Regions from separate parts of the Virgibacillus sp. LDC1 genome, predicted to be linked through region 1. Evidence: predicted binding sites of a transcription regulator. Region 1 holds the regulator's gene; each other region holds the start of a gene.
What was found. Region 1 encodes Rex, which represses fermentation and respiration genes when NADH is low (regulators of the CRP and FNR family bind a similar motif). Its sites were predicted from a motif close to TTGTGAAATATTTCACAA; they were not measured.
Positions count from the first base shown of each region.

Region 1 (5,408 bases):
TGATGAAGGCACGGTATACTGGATGGAGGCTAACGGCAATTTCCGCGGGAAATCGCTGCAACTTTATGCGGTGCCTGTCGATGTAAGCACCCACTTGAAGGAATTGTTTTTTGACAAGAAACAAAGCGTGATCCTGACGTCGGCGACCTTGTCGGTGGACAAATCGTTCCAGTTCATGATCGAGAATTTGGGTCTACAGGAAGCGGCAGATAGCGGCAACCTGAACACGGTTCTGCTGCCGTCCCCGTTTAATTACAGGGAGCAGGCTCTCCTTGTCGTGCCGCGCGATTTTCCGAGCGTGAAGGGCTCGGTCGGGGATGCACTCTTTGTGAATACACTAGTGCAATCATTGGCCGATACGGCAATCGCTACGCATGGACGTATGCTTGTCCTGTTCACCTCGTACCGGATGCTGCGTCAGGTGCATGAGCCCTTGAAGGAGGCGCTGGCATCCAGCGATATTACCGTACTGGGACAAGGGATGGATGGAACCAGCCGTACCAAGTTAATCCGGAGATTCCAGGATAGCAGCGCCTCGGTTCTGCTGGGTACCAGCTCCTTCTGGGAAGGGGTTGACATACCCGGTGAGGCGCTCACTTGCCTTGCGATCGTCCGGCTGCCGTTCCAGCCGCCGAATCACCCTTTGGTTGAAGCCAAGAGCGAATTGCTGCAGCAGCAGAAGAAGAACCCCTTCATGAAGCTTTCGGTTCCGCAAGCCGTCATTCGCTTCAAACAGGGATTTGGCCGACTGGTACGGACAGCGCAAGACAAGGGGATTGTCATCGTGTACGATACCCGGGTCATTGAATCCTATTACGGAAAATATTTCCTATATTCCTTGCCGGGACCAAAGATGGAGCACATGCCGACCGAGGGGATTGTTCCCCGAATTTCGGAATGGCTGCAGGAAGAGGCAGGCGTAGAGAACCAAGCTGAATAAAGTGAAACCATGAACGATCACATTGAAATGTAGTTATTAACCTATTATTAGGGGGAGCATGCATGAAATCGGAAAAAATTTCGGAAGCCGTGGTCCGCAGATTACCTGTATACTTGCGCTATTTGAATGAGCTTCAGAAAAGGGAGGTCTCCACGGTTTCCTCCCAGGAACTGGGACAAAAACTGGACCTCAATCCTGCTCAAATTCGTAAGGACCTAGCGTATTTCGGTGATTTTGGACGGAAAGGGATCGGATATGACGTATCTTATCTGATCGAGAAAATTCGCCAGATTCTAAAGCTGGACCAGAAGATCAATGTCGCATTGATTGGGGCCGGTAATCTTGGACATGCATTATCAAATTACAATGCATTTCTGAAGGACAATATGAAGATTGTGGCGGTTTTCGATTCGTATTCTCCCAAAGTTGGTATGAAAATAAACAATTTGGTTGTACAGCCGATGGAGGAACTGGAGAAGACGGTTCATGAGTACGGCATTCGTATCGGGATTATCACCGTTCCGGATTTTGAAGCGCAAAATGTAGCGAATCAGCTTATCGCCGCAGGCATCGAGGCTATTCTGAATTTTGCGCCGACCATCCTGAAAGCTCCATCCCATATCCGGATTCATACGGCTGATTTTACTACGGATTTGCAAAGTTTGGCCTATTATTTGGATAACGGTAAGGAGGATACAGCACATGACGACAACGAAGTGGATGGTTAAAAACGGAACGTTTGCGGTACTAGAGAAAGGAAGGTCCGTGCTACGCGGATATATGGTTGTGGAGAATGACCGGATAACCTACCTGGGTGAAGAAGAGCCAACCGTCCAAGAGGGAACAGAAATTATCGACGGAACCCATCTGTTTTTCCTGCCTGGATTGGTGAACACGCACGGACATGCGGCGATGTCGCTTCTCCGCGGTTATGGCGACGATCTGGCACTGCAGGTATGGCTTCAGGAAAAAATGTGGCCTATGGAAGCCAAATTCACGGCCGACGATGTTTACTGGGGAACCTCACTCTCCGTGCTTGAGATGATCAAAGGCGGAACCACGACGTTTGTGGATATGTATGATCATATGGATCAGGTTGCAAATGTTGTGCAGGACTCAGGAATGCGCGGCGTACTGACACGCGGTGTCATCGGATTATGTCCGCCTGAGGTGCAGCAGCAGAAGCTGGATGAGGCGGTTGCATTCGCGAAAGACTGGCATGGCAAGGCGGACGGAAGAATTACGACGATGATCTCGCCGCATGCACCTTACACATGCCCGCCGGATTTCATCGAGAAATTCGTTCAGGCATCCCATGATCTGAATCTGCCTTTGCATACGCATATGTCCGAAACGGAAACGGAAGTCGCTCAGAATGTAAATGATTACGGACTCCGCCCTGTTGCCCATTTGGAGAAGCTTGGCATGTTTTCCCGTCCAACGCTGCTTGCGCATGCCGTCCATCTGACCGATGAAGAAATCGAAATCCTGGCTAAGCATCAAGTGATGGTGTCGCATAATCCAGGCAGCAATCTGAAGCTTGCCAGCGGCATCGCTCGCGTGCCTGCACTACTGAAAGCCGGGGTCACCGTGTCTTTGGGTACCGATGGACCTGCGAGCAATAATAATCTGGATATGTTTGAAGAGATGCGCCTGGCGGCACTGATCCATAAAGGAGTAAGCGGGGATCCAACCGCGATTCCTGCATCCGAAGCGCTTCGGATGGGTACAGAGTATGGTGCCAAGTCAGCTTTCCTTGCGGATATCGGTACGCTTGCGGTAGGAATGAAGGCAGATATGATCGCACTGAACACGGATCAGGCGCACTTCCTTCCGAAGACGGATTATATTTCTCATGCTATCTACTCCGCCAGTGCGAAGGATGTTGAGCATGTATGGGTTGACGGTAAGCAGGTCGTGAAGAATGGCGCGAGCCTTACTCTCGATGAGGAACGTATCCGCCGGGAAGCGCAGCGTGCCTTTGAGCGTCTTACAACCCTCTAGGGAATAATCAAGGGGAGCGAGGAAGACGGATTTGAAGAAAAAAACGAAGTGGATCTTGCTTAGTGTATCCGGCGTGCTGCTGTTACTGCTTGGTTTACAGCTCTATTATTCATATGTTATGAAAGACACTTGGAATGAAGAAAGAATGGCGATTGCTGCCGCCAAGCAGCATGGCCAATTGGTTTCGTCCGGAAAGACCTATAAATCGGTGTGGGGCGAGGATAATAACTATTGGGTGGTAAGCGGCAAGGATCAGGACAATCAAGATCGTATGGTATGGGTAAAATTTACAGATGACAACATACCTGTTGAAGGTGCCGATGCTGTCCAGTCCGTTTTATTGAATACAGGGATGTCGGAAGCCCAGATTCGGGATCAGATTTATAACGAATTGCCTGGTGTGGAAATTAAGCGATTGCTGCCTGGAATGTATGAAGGCGAGTATGCCTGGCAGCTGCAGTATGAACACAACGGTCAGCGCGGCTATCGGTTTTATCGTTTTCAAGACGGTAACACGATCGGTAATGACATTATTCTTCCAAATCAATAATAAACGAAGTAAAGAGAGGCGTCCCTTACTATTTAAGAGGGGCTTCTCTTTTTCTTTCATAATTGTAAGCGGATTCAGAAAAAATATGGAAAAACTGTTCTAAATATTTTCACAGACATGCATGAAAAAGTATATAAGATGTGATATACTCGTACTTGTACAAAACGAGCATATAAATTACATGCATCGGAATATATCGTTGTTATATGTATTTTTGTGTTACAAAATGATAGACAAAATTTTATACAGGAAATGAAGGAGGAACTTCATGAAACTACGCATTGTACCTATCATGCTGACTGTCGTGATCTCAGCATCGGTTCTCTTTGGCGGATGGTTTCTGTATCGGCAGATGGCTTTGCAAAATCCGCTGGCAAATGTTGTGTCACAATATGACGGCGTGAAGGATTCTCATATAGATATTAAACAGAATACCGTTACTTTGAATCTTGATTTGGCTCCAGATACAAATTTACAAGGTTTGGTTCAGCATATTAAGAAGGAAGGCAAGTCTGTGATTGGCAAGCGGGAATTGAAAATCCAGGTGGAGGACCATTCCTCGGAAGCACTGGATCAATGGTGGGAGAAGGCCATGCTTTCAGTCGCCGAAGCAATGGATAATAAGCAGTATACCGATATTCAATCATCGCTCGAGCAGCTTGCTGCCCAGTCTCCGAATTTGAAAGCAAAAGCAACCATCGATGACACCAATGTCTATGTCAGCTTGTCAGACGGCAAGTCTGGTAAATTTATAATCTTGCCGCGTCAGCCTGGCAACATGGAGGTGTGGAATCATGCCTAAATTGGCTAAAGAAATCATGTTAGGCTTTATTCCCGTATTGCTGGTATTCCTCGTATTTGTCGGCGTGAACATCGTGCCCTTGCTCATCGCTGCAGGACTTGTAGGCGGCTTGTTGTTTATCGCTAAAATGAAAGGCGGTATTGCTGTAGGCGCAGGGAATGAGCGCAAGCGGAAAAAGAGCGGACCTGCCAAGCTGACGTTCGAAGAAATCGGCGGGCAGGATAATGCTAAACAAGAACTGCGAGAAGCATTGGATTTTCTGATTCGTCATGAAGACATTAAGAAATTCGGCATTCGTCCATTGAAGGGCATTCTCCTAACCGGGCCTCCGGGAACAGGGAAGACGTTGATGGCGAAAGCCGCTGCTCATTATACGGATTCGATCTTTGTTGCTGCATCCGGCAGTGAATTTGTCGAGATGTACGTCGGTGTTGGTGCGGGGCGCATCCGGGATTTGTTCAAGGATGCCCGGAATCGTGCGACAAAAGAAAACAAACAAAACGCCATCATCTTCATCGATGAGATCGATGTCATTGGCGGTAAACGCGAAGGCGGCCAGCAGCGCGAGTATGACCAGACGCTGAATCAGCTGCTAACCGAGATGGATGGCATCTATTCACAGGATACGCCTCGCATTTTAGTTATCGCCGCGACAAACCGGAAAGAAATGCTGGATAGTGCACTGCTGCGTCCAGGTCGATTCGACCGTCATATTCAAGTAGATCTTCCGGATAAGAAGGGACGCACTCATATCTTGAATCTGCATGCGGGTAATAAGCCGCTGCATGAAGATGTTGACTTGGAGAAAATCGCTGAGGAAGCTTACGGCTTCTCGGGTGCACAGCTTGAGAGCGTCATGAATGAAGCGGCCATTTATACGATGCGCGAGAATGAACAGTTTATCCATCAGCGCCATTTGTCCATGGCGATTGATAAGGTAATGATGGGTGAGCGTTCCGACCGCGAATCGAATTTGGAAGAGAAGAAGCGCGTTGCCATACATGAATTGGGACATGCTATTATGGCAGAGCTTGTGCGTCCCGGCAGTGTGAAACAAGTTGCGCTGAGCCCGCGCGGTAAAGCACTTGGTTATGTACGTCATAACCCGCAGG
Region 1 is NZ_JAOXLZ010000001.1:747,633-753,040, forward strand. Features, by position in the region: gene dinG (ATP-dependent DNA helicase DinG) at 1-940, shown strand, start outside; gene OHJ21_RS03560 (redox-sensing transcriptional repressor Rex) at 1,003-1,668, shown strand; gene OHJ21_RS03565 (amidohydrolase) at 1,643-2,944, shown strand; gene OHJ21_RS03570 (cell wall elongation regulator TseB-like domain-containing protein) at 2,976-3,494, shown strand; gene OHJ21_RS03575 (hypothetical protein) at 3,763-4,296, shown strand; gene OHJ21_RS03580 (AAA family ATPase) at 4,289-5,408, shown strand, end outside.

Region 2 (5,408 bases), on a different contig from region 1:
GTTTTTCCAGTCAGTTTCTTGGCCCACCCAGCAAAGTTCAGGTCAGAACCTTCGAATTCAGGCTCCCAGAAGCGGCGGGTGGAGCAGTGGAATATATCGACACCAGCGTCAGACAGCGCGGTTAACAACTGTCCCAGCTTTTCAGGCGTATCCGCCAGCTTGGCTTCATATTGGGTCGTCTTCCATTGGGATAGGCGGATGGCAACAGGGAAGTCAGGACCCACTGCTTGACGGACTGCTTTTACCACTTCGATCGCAAAGCGGGCACGCTTCAGCATGTCGCCTCCGTATTCATCGGTACGCTGATTCGTTCTTTCCCAGAGGAATTGGTCGATCAGGTATCCGTGGGCACCATGAATTTCTACGCCGTCAAAGCCAAGGCGTTTGGCATTCGCAGCCGCATCGGCATAGGCTTGAATAACCTGCTCGATTTCATCCTTGGTCATCGGTTTCGTGACGATGTTGCCGTCCAGGTCAAGTCCGGATGGTCCGATCGGAAGTGCTTCCGGATTTGGCTCGGCTCCTATTGGTCTTGTCATGCCGATGTGCCAAATTTGCGGCATGATCTTACCGCCGGCTTCATGGACCTGACGGACCACCTCAGCCCAGCCGTTCAATGCGGCCTCTCCATGGAAATTAGGTATATTAGGGTTATCGGTAGCCGCCGGGTGGTTAATCAGCGTTCCTTCGGTAATGATCAATCCGACGCCGTTCTCCGCACGCCGGCGGTAGTAAGCGGCCACATCCGGGCCCGGAACGCCATTCGGGGAGAAGCCTCGGGTCATGGGAGCCATCACCACGCGGGAAGGAAGGGTAAGGTTACCGATGGTATAGGGCTCGAATAGGGATGCGGTAGATCGGACGCTTTGATTTTGGTTGCTCATGTATGGAATCCTCCAATATGTTTAATATGCTTTTCTGTATTTTCATAAAAATAGATATATATGATAAAAAGAAAGAGCTTTTAAGCCTAATCTTCAGGTTGATTTGCTTTTTAAGCTTAAAGCTCTTCCTTGAGTTGTTCGATAAAACGCTGAATGCCCTCCTCATTACGTCTGTAATACGTCCACTGGCCCGCTCGATGGGATTCCAGTAGACCAGCCTTTTGCAATTTGACGAGGTAGCCAGAAACGACCGACTGAGCGAGTCCTGTTTTTTCTGAAATGGAGCCCACGCAGATACCGCCCTGAAAATCACATTTGGAAGGCATGTGATCCTGCGGATCAAAATGTACCTCCGGATGTTTCAGCCACTCCAGGATTTTAAATCGGGACTCGTTTGATAGTGCTTTGATGGTTTGTAAGGTATCCATACGCTTATTATATCTATTTTTATAGAAATGTAAATATGGTTTTTGAAAATGATGGCTACCGGAGGATCAGGACGAGACCGAGCGTTTGTTGTTTTGCCGAATGAAAGATGCCGGCTACAGCTTACCGTGCTCCTACAAATTCAGCCGATTTAATGCCGGCTTGGCGGCCGAAAATAATGATCTCGGCAACGGAGTTACCGCCAATTCGATTTTGACCGTGCAATCCACCTGTTAGTTCGCCAGCTGCGAACAATCCGGGAATTGGCTTGCCGTCTTTGTTCAACACTTCCGTGTTCGTGTTGATTTTTACGCCGCCCATGGTGTAGTGAATACCGGGGGCGATTTGGATGGCATAGTACGGTGCGCCGGACAATTCGTTATCCATGCCTGTCGTTCTGCCGAATTCGGCATCTTCTTTATCCTTAACCGAGCTGTTCCATGTATCCAGGGTAGCTTGGAGCTGATCGGCCGGAACATCCATTTCTTTGGCCAAGGCCTCGATGGTATCGCCCTGAATAACAAAGCCCATTTTTTCATATTGCTGAATGGCTTTGACGCGGGATTTTACACCGGAATCGAACACAAGATAAGCCGATTTTTCAGGAAGCTTATGGATGGCGGCGGTGACGTTATCCCGAGTATCCAGCTCGTTTGTGAAACGTTTGCCTTGGCTGGAAACGAGGATGGCCCCTTCTCCCCGAACGGCTTCCCCGATAAGATAAGATTTCTCCTGCTGAACCGTAGGGTGAACCTGGATTTGATCCATATCGACCGTAGTGCCGCCGAGTTTTTCAATCATGGTAATGCCGTCACCGGTGCTGCCTTCTTGATTGGTGGTCACGTAACCTTTCAGCTCGGACCGAACTTCGGAGATCATGTCCATGTTGGCTCCGAAACCGCCGGTTGTCACAACGACGGCATCCGCTGCAATAGATTTCTCGTCTTTCCCGTTGAAGATGACTTTGACGCCGTTTGCTTTGCCCTCTTTTTCCGTAATATCCGTTACCTTGGCGTTGACGAATAGCGGAATTTCTTGTTCTTGTACATTTTTCACCAGACCGTTGACAAGGTATTGTCCTACCGCCGAGCCGTCCTCAGGACGGTGCGTGCGCTTTTCGTTCATGCCGCCCGTAATGGTGATATTGTTCAACCGAATCCCGATGGAATCCAGCCAATCGATTGCGCTTGCCGAATGATCAACGAAGAAACGAAGCATGTCTTTGTCGTTGGTTCCATGACCGCCCTTTAAAGTCTCTTCATAAAATAAATCGTTGCTGTCCTTAATGCCTTGCTCTTGTTGGAACTTGGTTTCGGAAGCATTCATGCCCGAGGATGATTTTATGGTATTCCCGCCGGCAATCGGCATTTTTTCAAAAATGACCGGGTTCATGCCTTTTTCTTTTGCCTCAAGGGCAGCAGACATACCGGCTCCGCCTGCACCGACGATGATGATATCATACTTTTCTTTTAGCTGATCGATCGGCGTATACCTGGTTTGGGACGCACCCGAAACGGCCGTATCTGGGGCTTCTTCTTTTTTGGCGTTGTCCTGACTCTGATCCTGGGTCCCGCCGCCGCATCCCGCGATGGTGAGCATGAAAGAGAGAATGAGTATAAGCGTTGCTGCAACCTTCTTTTTCACTGTGTAGCCCTCCACTTTCTCTGTATCTATTTAGTTGACCATAAAGAGTCAAACGAAAAAGGAGGTTTAACGTAGAAAAACGAGAAACGAAAGGGTATGCGAGCGTGGCCTTTATTCTTCGAATCTCAGATCTTCCCCGGTTGCCTCCCTCCGTCAGCCTCGTTAGGTCCACTTCATTTTAATATAGGGCTGTTAATTAAGTGGTGAATTATTTCACAATATAAACTTAATTTTTATTTACAACGATGCCATCGGGTTGCGATTTTCTCGACTTCTGCGCATTCCCAATCTATTTGCCTTCATAGGGTCACCGCTTTTTCGCGTTGAGTTCCTTTATAATGAAGGTGTATCGTCTGACTAATGGCCTTTGTGAATGATTACGCTCTGGATTGGAGGAGTTTTATGGCACAAACAACAAAAAAAGCGCTTGCCCTATCGCTAAAAAAAATGCTTGAGAAAAAAACGCTTGATAAGATTACCGTCATTGATGTTGTCGAGGACTGTGAAGTGAATCGGCAGACGTTTTATTATCATTTCAGGGATATTTATGATCTTGTGGAGTGGATTTGCACAAGCGAGGCTACCATAGCGCTGGATGGCAAGAAAACGTATGACACGTGGCAGCAGGGCCTATTGCAAATATTTGAGTATGTGCTAAAAAACAAGGCGTTTGTGACGAGCGTCTATCATTCTATTAAACGAGAGCAGCTGGAAAGGTACCTATTTAACGTAACGTATCATCTTTTGATAGGGGTTATTGAGGAAAAGGCCGTTACGATGTCGATCAGGGATGAGGATAAGTCGTTTATCGCTGACTTTTATAAATATGCGTTTGTAGGGCTGATGCTGGATTGGATTGCTAAAGGGATGAAGGAAGAGCCCTCTGCGATTGTGGACCGGCTGAGCATTTTGATTCAAGGCGATATCTTTTTCGCGCTGGAAAAGTTTAAATTGCACCACTCTCATTAGACAATATTAGCCTTGTGTCGAAAGTTTCGACATTAGGCGGACATTGTCTATGGGAGACCTCCGAATATTTTTTTATGATGTAGTTGCTAGAATCAATTCGGAGGTGACGGGAATGTATTATAGCAATGGAAATTATGAAGCGTTTGCCCGCCCGGAAAAACCGGTCGATGTCGACAAAAAATCAGCGTATCTGGTTGGAGCCGGTTTAGGCTCTCTGGCAGCTGCGTGCTTCCTCGTGCGCGACGGCCAAATGAAGGGAGAGCGGGTCCACATTCTGGAGGAGCTTAGTCTTCCCGGAGGTGCCTGCGACGGAATTCATGACAGCGATAAAGGTTTTATTATTCGCGGTGGTCGGGAAATGGAAGATCATTTTGAATGCTTGTGGGATTTGTTCCGTTCCATTCCGTCTCTTGAAATTGAAGGCGCATCGGTTTTGGACGAGTTTTACTGGCTGAACAAGAAGGATCCGAACTACTCTCTAATGAGAGCCACGGTTAACCGGGGCGAGGATGCCCATACGGATGGGAAATTCGCTCTGAGCGAAAAAGCTTCGCTGGAAATCGTGAAGTTATTCTTTACTCGAAACGAAGATTTGTATGATAAGAAAATTACCGATGTATTCACGGAGGATTTCTTTGCCTCGAATTTCTGGCTTTACTGGAGAACGATGTTTGCCTTTGAAGATTGGCACAGCGCCTTGGAGATGAAGCTTTACATTCAAAGATTCATTCACCATATTGGCGGACTGCCTGATTTTTCAGCGTTGAAATTTACGAAGTATAACCAATATGAGTCATTGATTCTGCCCATGATGAAATATTTGCAGGCGCATGGCGTTCATTTCCAATATGATACGACGGTTACGAATGTCGTATTTGATATTCAAGGCAATCAGAAGGTTGCCAAGCAAATCGTATGTCTCCGTGGCGGCAAAGAGGAATATATCGATTTGACGGAAGATGATTTGGTGTTTGTAACAAACGGCAGCTGCACGGAAAATTCCGCTTCAGGCGACCATCACCGCGCGGCTGCATTCAATCGTTCCGCAGGCGGCTGCTGGGAGCTCTGGAGAAATATCGCCAGGCAGGATCCATCCTTTGGGCGTCCCGATAAATTCTGCACGAATACGGAAGCGACGAACTGGGAATCGGCAACCGTTACGACACTTGATGACAGAATCCCGCCTTATATCGAGAAAGTATGTAAACGCGACCCGTTCAGCGGAAAGGTCGTTACAGGCGGCATCGTGTCCGTAAAGGATTCCAAGTGGATGATGAGTTATACGTTAAATCGCCAACCGCATTTCAAAGAGCAGCCAAAAGATCAGCTTGTGGTATGGGTATACGGTTTATTCACTGATGTTCCGGGCGATTATGTCAAGAAGCCGATGAGAGAATGCACAGGCGAGGAAATTACGATGGAGTGGCTGTACCATCTGGGTGTGCCTGTTCATGAAATTCCTGACATGGCTGCGAACTCTGCACG
Region 2 is NZ_JAOXLZ010000002.1:91,972-97,379, forward strand. Features, by position in the region: gene OHJ21_RS21130 (NADH:flavin oxidoreductase) at 1-884, opposite strand, end outside; gene OHJ21_RS21135 (ArsR/SmtB family transcription factor) at 1,001-1,312, opposite strand; gene OHJ21_RS21140 (flavocytochrome c) at 1,434-2,954, opposite strand; gene OHJ21_RS21145 (TetR-like C-terminal domain-containing protein) at 3,357-3,923, shown strand; gene OHJ21_RS21150 (oleate hydratase) at 4,036-5,408, shown strand, end outside.
Region 2: a site for Rex is predicted at 3,156-3,173, ahead of OHJ21_RS21140 (flavocytochrome c). Genes of this name have one in related genera too.

Region 3 (5,408 bases), 170 kb from region 1:
CCGACGAAGGCGGAAATATTGGCCCATGCACCTTTGCTTGATGAAGAGATTCGATGGGTTCGCCCGCACATTATCGCACCCATGGGAAATACGGCGCTGCACCGGTTAATCGGAAGCCATGAAACGGTGACATCGCTGCACGGCAAACTGATGGAGGGCCCGGTCCAGCAAGCAGCAGATCCGGAGAATCCCGGTGGGGGCTATATGTTCTCAGTGGAAACCTATAAGATATTCCCTCTGTTCCATCCAGCGGCCGTACTGTATAATAGGAAATTATCCACTTTGATCGAGGAAGATTTGGATATTTTGGCTCGTATATTATGGCACAAACGCTGATTTTATGGGAAAAAGGGGCTAGGTGGTTTTCAGTTTCTCGGAAATGTGCTAAAATGAAACATACTTACAATTCGTAAGTTTTCTAGATTTTGATTAAGCTTATGAGTTTCTATAAACAAGGTGACTTCGTAAAGAGGTGAAGGGATATGGAAGTTACAAATGTTACGATGTGTCCCCGTTTTGAATCTGCATTTTCTTTTCTGGGCAAACGGTGGAACGGTTTGATTATTCAAACGTTGATGAGCGGGCCTAAGCGCTTTAAGGATATTTCGAATTTGATTCCGTCCATGAGCGATAAAATGCTCTCTGAGCGGATGAAGGATTTGGAATGTGAAGGCATTTTGATTCGTCATGTCTATCCGGAAACACCGGTACGTATTGAATATGAACTGACTGAAAAAGGCAAAGCACTGCGTCCGGTGATGGAGCAAATTGCATCCTGGGCAGAACAATGGGTCGAAAGATGAGTCATCTTAAGACTCCCCTTGATGATTAAACCCTGGCATGAGACATCCTCATTTCAGGGTTTTTTTTCTAAATGGAAGTATGATTCCTGTTTCTTTACGGCAAGAATAGGTGGACATGCACCAAGCGGACGCAGCTGCTATATAATGTGAAAAACCCAGCAGCATATCAAGGAGGCGAGCCCATGACCAAGCGAACGTATATCTCCCGTTTCCATTATGGACAAGAGGACATCTCAGAACTTGAAAACGCTTCATTAAAAGTGCTTCAAATTTTTGAGAAAACCAAGCGGATGCTGAGCCAGTATGTGCCGGACTCCCTGTGGCTAGCTGTGTCTGGAACAAGCCCGGGATCTGCAGAATCCGTTTACCCAAGCAGTGCCGATGCTGCAGGCATGTTTCAGAAATGGGTCAAAGCCCCCGGCGGATGGAAGTTCATTGGTTATGAAACCGATAGATTGAATGCGTCCACCGGGCAGAATATAGGACGAACGGGAAGATTCCTGCAGATGATCATCTGGTCACTCTATGAGAAAATCGCGATGCTGCATCCCATCCTTGGCAGTGAGCCGTTTTTTGACGGGGAAGAGCTGGATGTGATCGCGAATTATTTTGTGCCTACGTATATCAGCGCCGTACCGTTGGTGGAACAAGGAAAGGCCTTTAAGACCATTCAGGCCGACATTGTTCTGTATCAGGAGCATATTCAGGCACCTGCCGTCATTATGCAATCGGATCGTGGCTTATTGGAGGGGAACTGGATGACCGGGGTGAACTTGGACGCGAAGGGGTTTGCCGGGATTCGTCCTTATTTGAAGGTTCCTAACGGCGAACGAGCCTATATGGAAGCCGATATTATATAGAGAGCATTTTTCATCATAACCTTGTTCCGATGCGGACAGGGTTATTTTGTATATTTGTTTAAAATTTTAACGATTTATGTGAAATATATCACAAAAATTAATGACGTCAGACGATATAATTTATGTGAAAGGAACGGAATACCACGATCACTAGATAAATGTGTTGGGGAGGAATCAAACGATGTCCAATATAAAGAGAGAAAAGTTAGTTGTCATTGGCAACGGTATTGCCGGGATTAGTACGGTCGAGCAAATCATTAAATTGGGGGGGAATTTTGACATCACCGTCATTGGACAAGAGCCTCATCCGAATTATAACCGCATCATGCTGTCGTATGTGCTGGAAGGCAGCAAAACCTTGGATGACATTGTATTGAATGATTGGAAATGGTACGAGGATAACCATATCACTTTGCACACGGGTGCCACTGTAACTGCCATTGATGGAGAGCGCAAGGTCGTGACAGCCGACAACGGATTGACGGTGCCTTATGACAAAGTCATGATAGCTACGGGCTCGAAGCCCTTTATTTTACCCGTACCGGGAAGTGACAAAGAAGGCGTTATTGGTTTTCGAAACATTGCCGATTGCACGCAGATGCTTCAAGCCGCTAACGCATACAAGAAAGCGGCTGTCATTGGCGGGGGACTTCTGGGACTGGAAGCGGCCAAGGGATTGGTCAGCCTGGGCATGGAGGTGACGGTAGTTCATCTCATGCAGGATTTAATGGAGAGCCAGTTGGACTCGATGGCATCCGGCATGCTGAAAAGGGAGCTTGAACAGCAGGGTATCAACTTCTTATTAGGCAGGCAAACAACCGAAATATTGGGAGATACCAGAGTTACGGGACTCCGGTTCAAGGATGGGGATGAGCTTGAAGCCGACCTGGTGGTGATGGCAGTGGGCATCAGAGCGAACACCGCGATCGCCCAAGCGAGCGGAATCGAAGTGAACCGGGGCATCGTAGTCAATGATTATCTTCAGACTTCCTGGCCGGATGTGTATGCGGTTGGCGAATGCTGTGAGCATCGGGGCGCATGCTACGGCCTGGTTGCACCATTGTTCGAGCAGGGACAGGTATTGGCGAAGCATCTATGCGGTGTGGAAGGCAAGCCTTACGAGGGAAGCATTGTATCGACGAAGCTGAAAATCAGCGGGGTTGATGTATTCTCTGCCGGAGAATTCATGGAGCAAGCCGAGCACTCGGTGATTACCGCAAAAGATGATTGGCGCAAGACCTATAAGAAAATATTAATTCGCGACAATATCATCGTTGGGGCGATATTGTTCGGAGATGTGAGCGATTCGGCAAGCCTTCAATCCATGATTCGGAAAAAGACAGCCATGACGGATGAGATTTACGATTCGATCATGGGTACTGACAGCGCAGGAACAGGAAATGGCAAGGCATTTTCACTGGAGAAGATGCCCGATGATGAAATCGTGTGCGGCTGCAACGGCGTAACCAAAAAAGCCATTGTGGATGCCGTTACTCTACAGGGTCTTACGACAGTGGATGAGATCAAAGCTTGTACAGGAGCTACCCGCTCGTGCGGCGGCTGTAAACCTGTCGTGGAGCAAATACTCCAGAGCGTATTGGGCGATGGCTTTAAGGCGGCAGGCAAACAAGGCATATGCCCATGCACAACCCTCGATCGGGACGAAATCGTCGCCGAAATCCGCGCCAAGGGGCTTACCACGACGAAGGAAGTCATGCATGTTCTGGAGTTCAGCAACCCGGAGGGCTGCTCGAAATGCCGTCCTGCCATTCATTATTATCTGGCGATGCTGAATCCGGTAACCCATCAGGAGGAGAGAGAATCCCGATTTGTCAACGAACGGATGAACGCCAACATTCAGAAAGACGGCACGTACACGGTAGTCCCAAGAATGTACGGCGGCGTTACCACACCGGAGGATTTGAAGAAAATCGCGGATGTATCGCTTAAATATAATGTGAAGGTTGTCAAGGTTACCGGCGGACAGCGTCTGGACCTCATCGGTGTTAAGAAGGAAGATTTACCGAGTGTTTGGGAAGAGCTCGATATGCCGTCGGGTTATGCTTATGCCAAATCGCTGCGGACCGTGAAGACCTGTGTAGGTTCCCAATTTTGTCGTTTCGGTACGCAGGATTCGATGGGCATGGGGGCATTTCTCGAGGAGAAATTCGAAAGACTGGATTTTCCGGCGAAATTTAAAATGGCGGTCAATGGATGTCCGCGAAATTGTGCCGAGTCGTGCACGAAAGACATCGGGATCGTTGGCAATGACGGTGGATGGGAAATATTCGTTGGAGGCAACGGCGGAACGAAAGCGCGTCTTGCTGATTCGTTCTGCAAAGTGAAAACGGATGAAGAGCTGATTGAAATCTGCGGAGCCTTGATGCAGTATTACCGTGAAACCGGCAAGTACCTGGAGAGAACATCGGAGTGGGTGGAGCGCTTGGGACTGGAACAAATCCAAGCGGTTATCCTGGATGATCCCAAGCAGCGTAAGGAACTGGTGGAGAGAATTGAGCTCGCCCTGCAGCAAGTCGAGGATCCTTGGAAGAAAGTGCTGAACGACGAGAAGCTGCGCAATACATTATTCGAGGATGCAAGACCGGTCAGCAGCAAATAAAAGAGGGAGGAACAGACTTCCCTCTTGCCGCCTGAACATCGAGAGCTTTTTCGCAGTAAGGATGAGGATAGAAAAGAGAAGTGGAGGTTATATGTTATGGAAACCGGAAGATTTATTACGGTAGGGAATGAAAATGATTTTCTGTCACAGCTCGGAAGGGTGGTCCAACTTGGAGACCGGGAGATTGCCGTCTTCCGGACTTCGGATCATCAATGGTTTGCGCTGGATAATCGAAGCCCACATCCCAAAGGAGGGCCGCTCTCAGAAGCCATCGTATCCGGGCACTACATCTACGATCCGTTATACGATTGGAAAATCGAGCTTTCAACCGGGCTCGTACAGGCTCCGGATCAAGGTCAGGTTCGTGTATATCCGATTCGCGCCGTGGACGGAAGGGTTGAGGTGGGTGTTTAAGGCCAGCAATCGCATAATCAACAGACGATATCAAGGGGTGGTATCCCATGTTTAAAACCGATGTGGAAGCCGTCGTCAATGCCGCCGTCGGGAAAAAAGAGCAGATGAATAACAATCTGCTGCGCTATATGGTATCGGCTATGCTGGCGGGCGCGTATGTCGGCATTGGAATTGTATTGATCTTTAAGCTGGGGGCGCCGCTGGCAGCTGCCGGTTCACCTTTCCAATCCCTCGTTATGGGAGCTGCATTCGGGATTGCGCTCACGTTGGTGGTGTTCGCCGGATCCGAGCTGTTCACCGGGAATCATATGTTTTTTACGATAAGCACCTTATCCGGACGAACGACGATGGGGGATACGCTGAAAAACTGGGTACTCGTATTTATCGGCAATTTGGCTGGAGCGATTCTGCTCAGCTATCTGGTGTACGCTTCCGGCCTGTTCAATGGCCTGCCACCGGACCACCTCATCTTCACGGCTGCCGCCAAGAAAATGAATGATCCGTTTATGGAGCTGTTCTTCAGAGGCATCTTGTGTAACTGGCTTGTCTGTCTGGCCTTGTGGATGGGAATTCGGGCCAAGGGAGAAACGACAAAGCTGATCTTAATATGGTGGTGTCTGTTTGCCTTCATTGCAACAGGGTATGAGCATAGTGTAGCCAATATGACGCTTCTGACGCTCGCGACGATTTTACCGGGGCATCCCGAAACCA
Region 3 is NZ_JAOXLZ010000001.1:574,301-579,708, forward strand. Features, by position in the region: gene OHJ21_RS02630 (uracil-DNA glycosylase) at 1-336, shown strand, start outside; gene OHJ21_RS02635 (winged helix-turn-helix transcriptional regulator) at 483-803, shown strand; gene OHJ21_RS02640 (hypothetical protein) at 986-1,663, shown strand; gene nirB (nitrite reductase large subunit NirB) at 1,845-4,283, shown strand; gene nirD (nitrite reductase small subunit NirD) at 4,380-4,697, shown strand; gene OHJ21_RS02655 (formate/nitrite transporter family protein) at 4,745-5,408, shown strand, end outside.
Region 3: a site for Rex is predicted at 1,740-1,757, ahead of nirB (nitrite reductase large subunit NirB). Genes of this name have one in related genera too.

Region 4 (5,408 bases), 170 kb from region 1:
TCCGATATTTTCTCCGGTTCATTATAGCCGTTGCTGTCCAGCGTTGTATGCAAATTCCAGCGGCGCTTTACTTCCTTGAACAGCTCTGTGACAAAAGGATACTGCAATGTCGGCTCACCGCCGGAGACGGTTAATCCGCCGCCCGATGAACGGTAGTAGCTCAGATAAGGTTCAATCTCAGCCAGCACGTCCTCCACCGTCATCTCGCGTCCTTCATGCAGTCCCCAGGTATCCGGATTATGGCAGTATTGACACTTCAAGAGGCAGCCCTGCATGAAGAGCACAAAGCGGATACCCGGACCGTCCACCGTTCCGAACGTTTCTATGGAGTGTACATGACCTTTTAGCATGGTGCGTCATCCTTTCTGTATCCGCTATGGTTGTCTTCCATTCTTACATCGATCCGTGGAACGTACGGTTGATGACATCGAGCTGCTGTTCGCGCGTCAGTTTGACGAAGTTGACCGCATATCCGGATACCCGGATCGTTAACTGCGGATAATTCTCCGGATGCTCCATCGCATCGATCAGCTGCTCCCGGTCAAATACGTTGACGTTCAGATGGTGCGCTTTGCTGCCAAAATAACCGTCCAGCATCGAAACCAGGTTGTTCACACGGATATCACTCTCTTTACCAAGTGCTTTGGGCACGATCGAGAACGTATTCGAGATGCCGTCGAGGCTGTCCTCATAAGGCAGCTTGGCCACGGAGGTCAGCGAAGCGAGAGCTCCCTTCTTATCGCGTCCGTGCATCGGATTCGCGCCCGGAGCAAACGGCTCGCCTGCCTTACGTCCATCCGGCGTGGTTCCTGTCTTCTTGCCGTATACGACGTTCGACGTAATCGTGAGCACCGATTGGGTCGGCATGGCATCACGGTAAGCCTTGTGCTTGCGAATCATGCTCATGAAGGCTTCGACCAACTCAACGGCGATGCTATCCACGCGATCATCGTTGTTGCCGTAGCAAGGGAACTCGCCTTCGATTTCAAAATCCACCGCAATCCCTTGCTCGTTGCGTACCGGCTTCACCTTCGCATATTTAATCGCGCTCAGTGAATCCGCTGCTACGGACAGGCCTGCGATGCCGCATGCCATCGTGCGCAGGATATCCCGGTCGTGAAGCGCCATCTCAATCCGTTCATAGCTGTATTTGTCATGCATGTAATGGATAACGTTGAGTGTATTCATATAGAGCTTCGCGAGCCATTCCATCATCGGCTTGAATCGCTTCATGACTTCATCATAACTCAGAACCTCGGCGGTGATGGCCGGATATTCCGGTCCAACCTGGGCGCCGGATTTCTCATCCTTACCGCCGTTGATCGCATACAGCAGCGCTTTGGCAAGGTTCGCTCTGGCTCCGAAGAACTGCATCTGCTTCCCGATGCGCATGGCGGATACACAGCAGGCGATGCCGTAATCGTCTCCGTAGATCGGACGCATGAGATCATCATTCTCGTATTGAATCGAACTGGTTTCGATCGAAACCTTCGAACAGTATTTTTTGAAGGCTTCCGGCAGCTTCTCCGACCACAGCACCGTCAAGTTCGGTTCCGGAGCAGGTCCCAAATTGTACAGGGTGTGCAGGAAACGGAAGCTGTTCTTGGTCACCCTCGTCTCACCGTTTACCGACATCCCGCCGATGGATTCCGTCACCCACGTCGGATCCCCGCTGAACAGCTCGTTATAATCCGGCGTACGCAGGAATTTCACGATCCGAAGTTTCATAACGAAATGGTCGACCAATTCCTGGGCTGTCTCTTCCGTCAGCTTGCCTTCAGCCAGATCCCGCTGAATATAAATATCAAGGAAAGAAGATACCCGGCCAAGCGACATCGCAGCGCCATTCTGTTCCTTGATCGCAGCCAAATAACCGAAATACAACCACTGGAATGCTTCCTTCGCCGTATTCGCAGGCTTGGAAATGTCAAAACCGTGCATACCCGCCATTTCCTTCAGTTCCTTGAGTGCCCGCATTTGTTCAGACAATTCTTCGCGCAAACGGATAACCGGCTCATCCATGGCATCCACTTCAAGCTCGGCGAGTTCTCTCAATTTGTCCTGAATCAGTGCATCTACACCGTATAACGATATTCTGCGATAGTCACCGATGATACGTCCGCGACCGTACGCATCAGGAAGTCCCGTAATAATCCCGGCCTTGCGCGCTGCTCTCATCTCAGGAGTATAGGCGTCAAACACGCCTTGATTATGCGTTTTGCGGATGCCGTTAAAGATGTCCACAACGGCCTGCGGCATTTCAAAGCCGTATGCGTTGCACGCATCAATCATCATCCGGATCCCGCCAAAAGGTTGAATCGAGCGCTTGAACGGCTCATCGGTCTGAACGCCGACAATCTGTTCTTTATCCTTATCCAAATAGCCAGGTTGATGGGAGGTGATGGTTGAAGGTGTATGGACATCCACGTCCAGAACCCCGCCGTTGTCCCGTTCCCTTATGGTTAAATCCGATACGATATCCCACAGTGCTTTGGTGTTATCCGTGGGTCCTGCCAAAAATTCATCAGAGCCATAATAGGGAGTAATGTTCTCTGCAATAAAATCATTAACGTCAATTCGCTTGGTCCATTTACCTGATTTAAAACCTTTCCAGCCTGCTTCTTTTTCAATCACCGACATATCGAATCCCTCCTAGATTTGCTGGGGCTTGCAAGGACAGGCGGGGCCACACCTTGATCTATCTCAGATCTTTAAATGTGATTATTTTCACGACCAATGATGCAACTACCCCGCCTTGTGCCTTCAAGCTTCTATATCAAAGATCTGAGATTCAGCTTCCTTCTACACCTTTATTGTAGTCCTGTTGATCTCTTGTATCTGTGATAATAATCACAAACTTAACTTTTCCCGTGATTTTTATCACTCTGGTCCTGGTCTCGCATACCTTACCTCAAAACCTTCACAGATCTTCATGATCGGCGTTTCAATACCTATCCTATTCAGAACCGGCCGTAGAATGCATTGCGGTAAACTTCTGCGAGCTCTGTCACCAGCGGCAGCTTCGGATTGCTCGTTGTGCACTGGTCTTCAAAAGCCCGATCCGCCAAATGCTCAACATTTTTCTCGAAATCTTTAGGATCGATGCCAAGCTGCTGGAACGACTCCTCGATACCGAGCTTGCTGTTCAGCTCCCGGATCGCGGCAATCAAACTGTTTACGCCCTCTTCCGTCGTTCTTGCAGGCAGCCCCAGAATCCGTGCGATTTCAGCATATCTCTCATCAGCTACAAAATGGGTGTATTTAGGCCATGCCGCGAATTTCGTTGGCTTCTTGGCGTTGTAACGGATGACGTGAGGCATCAGGATAGCATTAGTGCGTCCGTGTGCCGTGTGATACTGGCCGCCCCACTTATGTGCAAGACTGTGGTTGATGCCCAGGAACGCATTCGCAAAAGCCATGCCGGCAAGCGTCGAAGCATTATGCATTTTCTCGCGGGCGAGCTTGTCACCGGTAAGCGCCGACTGCTCAAGATACTGGAACACCAGCTGTATGGCCTTGATGGCAAGCCCATCCGTATAATCGCTGGCCATCACCGATACGTAGGCTTCAATGGCATGTGTCAGAACGTCCATTCCGGTATCGGCTACCGCCGTTTTAGGCAAGGTGTACACAAATTCCGGATCGATTATCGCCACATCCGGTGTCAGCTCATAGTCAGCCAGCGGGTATTTGGTATTTCCCAGCCCTTTGTCCGTGATGACGGCAAACGAAGTCACTTCCGAGCCCGTTCCCGACGTTGTTGGAATGGCAACGAACTTCGCCTTCCGTCCAAGCTTCGGATATTTATAGACCCGTTTGCGGATATCCATGAATTTTTGCTTCAGATTGTTAAAGTCCGTATCCGGATATTCATAGAACAGCCACATGGCTTTGGCTGCATCCATTGGCGATCCGCCGCCGAGGGCGATGATACAGTCCGGCTGGAACCTGGCAAGCATCTCCGTTCCGCGTTCTACGGTCGTTGTCGAAGGATCCGGCTCGACCTCCGAGAAGACTTCGATGGCTACCGGCACTCTGCGTTGACGCAGATAGTGCTCTACCCGCTCCACATAGCCCAGCTTCACCATCATGGGGTCGGTAACGATAGCGACACGGGTGATTTCCGGCATTTTCGCAAGATACTGCGTGGAACCTTTTTCAAAGTAAATTTTGTCCGGCACTTTAAACCACTGCATATTCACGGTTCTGCGGTTCACCCTTTTCACGTTGATTAGATTGACAGCCGTCACGTTCGACGAAGTGGAATTACGTCCATACGAACCGCAGCCCAGCGTCAGCGATGGCAGGTTCGTGTTGTAGATATCGCCGATGCCGCCTTGCGAAGAAGGCTGGTTCACCAGGATGCGGCAGGTTTTCATCCGATCCGAGAATTTCATGATGATGTCCTCATTGTGCGAGTGTATCACCGACGAGTGACCCATGCCGCCAAAAGCAACCATCTCTTCTGCGCGTCTTATGCCTTCCTCGGCGTCCTTTACTTTATAGCAGGCCAGAACCGGACTCAGCTTCTCGGCGGACAACGGATAAGCCGGACCGACCCCTTCCAGCTCGGCGACCAGGATCTTGGTGCTTTCCGGCACCTCGAAACCGCATGCCTCGGCAATTTTAGCGGCCGGCTTTCCGACGATGGATGGATTGACTGCACATTTCTCCGATACCATCGCATGCGCAGTCAGCTTCGCCAGTTCTTCCTTGTTGACGAAATAACAGCCGCTGGCGATCATTTTTTTCTTCGCTGTATGATATATAGGCTCCTCGATAATGACAGCCTGCTCCGAAGCGCAGATCATGCCGTTATCAAAGGTTTTGGACAAAATCAAGTCGTTCACCGCCTGATCCAGGTCGGCGCTCTTCTCTATAAAGCAGGGCACGTTACCTGGTCCTACGCCGAGGGCCGGCTTGCCGCAGCTGTATGCCGCTTTAACCATCGCCGAACCGCCCGTAGCCAGAATGCAGGCGACGTCAGGATGATTCATGAGCGCATTGGTTTTATCCATGGAAGGAGCTTCGATCCACTGGATGCAATCGGCAGGAGCACCTTGCTTCACGGCGGCATCCCGCAATATCAGCGCAGCTTCCCGGCTGCAGGCCTGAGCGGATGGATGGAATCCGAAAATGATCGGGTTTCTTGTTTTAATGGAGATCAGCGCTTTGAATATCGTCGTGGACGTCGGATTGGTTACCGGGGTTATCCCCATGATAATCCCGATCGGTTCCGCTATTTTTTGAAAGCTGTCATAAGCGTTGTCTTCAATGATACCCACCGTCTTGTCATATTTGATGCTGTTGTGGATATACTCTGTGGCAAACAGGTTCTTGATGATTTTGTCTTCGTACACGCCGCGTCCCGTTTCCTCAACCGCCATCTTCGCCAGCTGCATGTGCTT
Region 4 is NZ_JAOXLZ010000001.1:581,645-587,052, reverse strand. Features, by position in the region: gene pflA (pyruvate formate-lyase-activating protein) at 1-350, opposite strand, end outside; gene pflB (formate C-acetyltransferase) at 394-2,640, opposite strand; gene adhE (bifunctional acetaldehyde-CoA/alcohol dehydrogenase) at 2,961-5,408, opposite strand, start outside.
Region 4: a site for Rex is predicted at 2,716-2,733, ahead of pflB (formate C-acetyltransferase). Genes of this name have one in related genera too.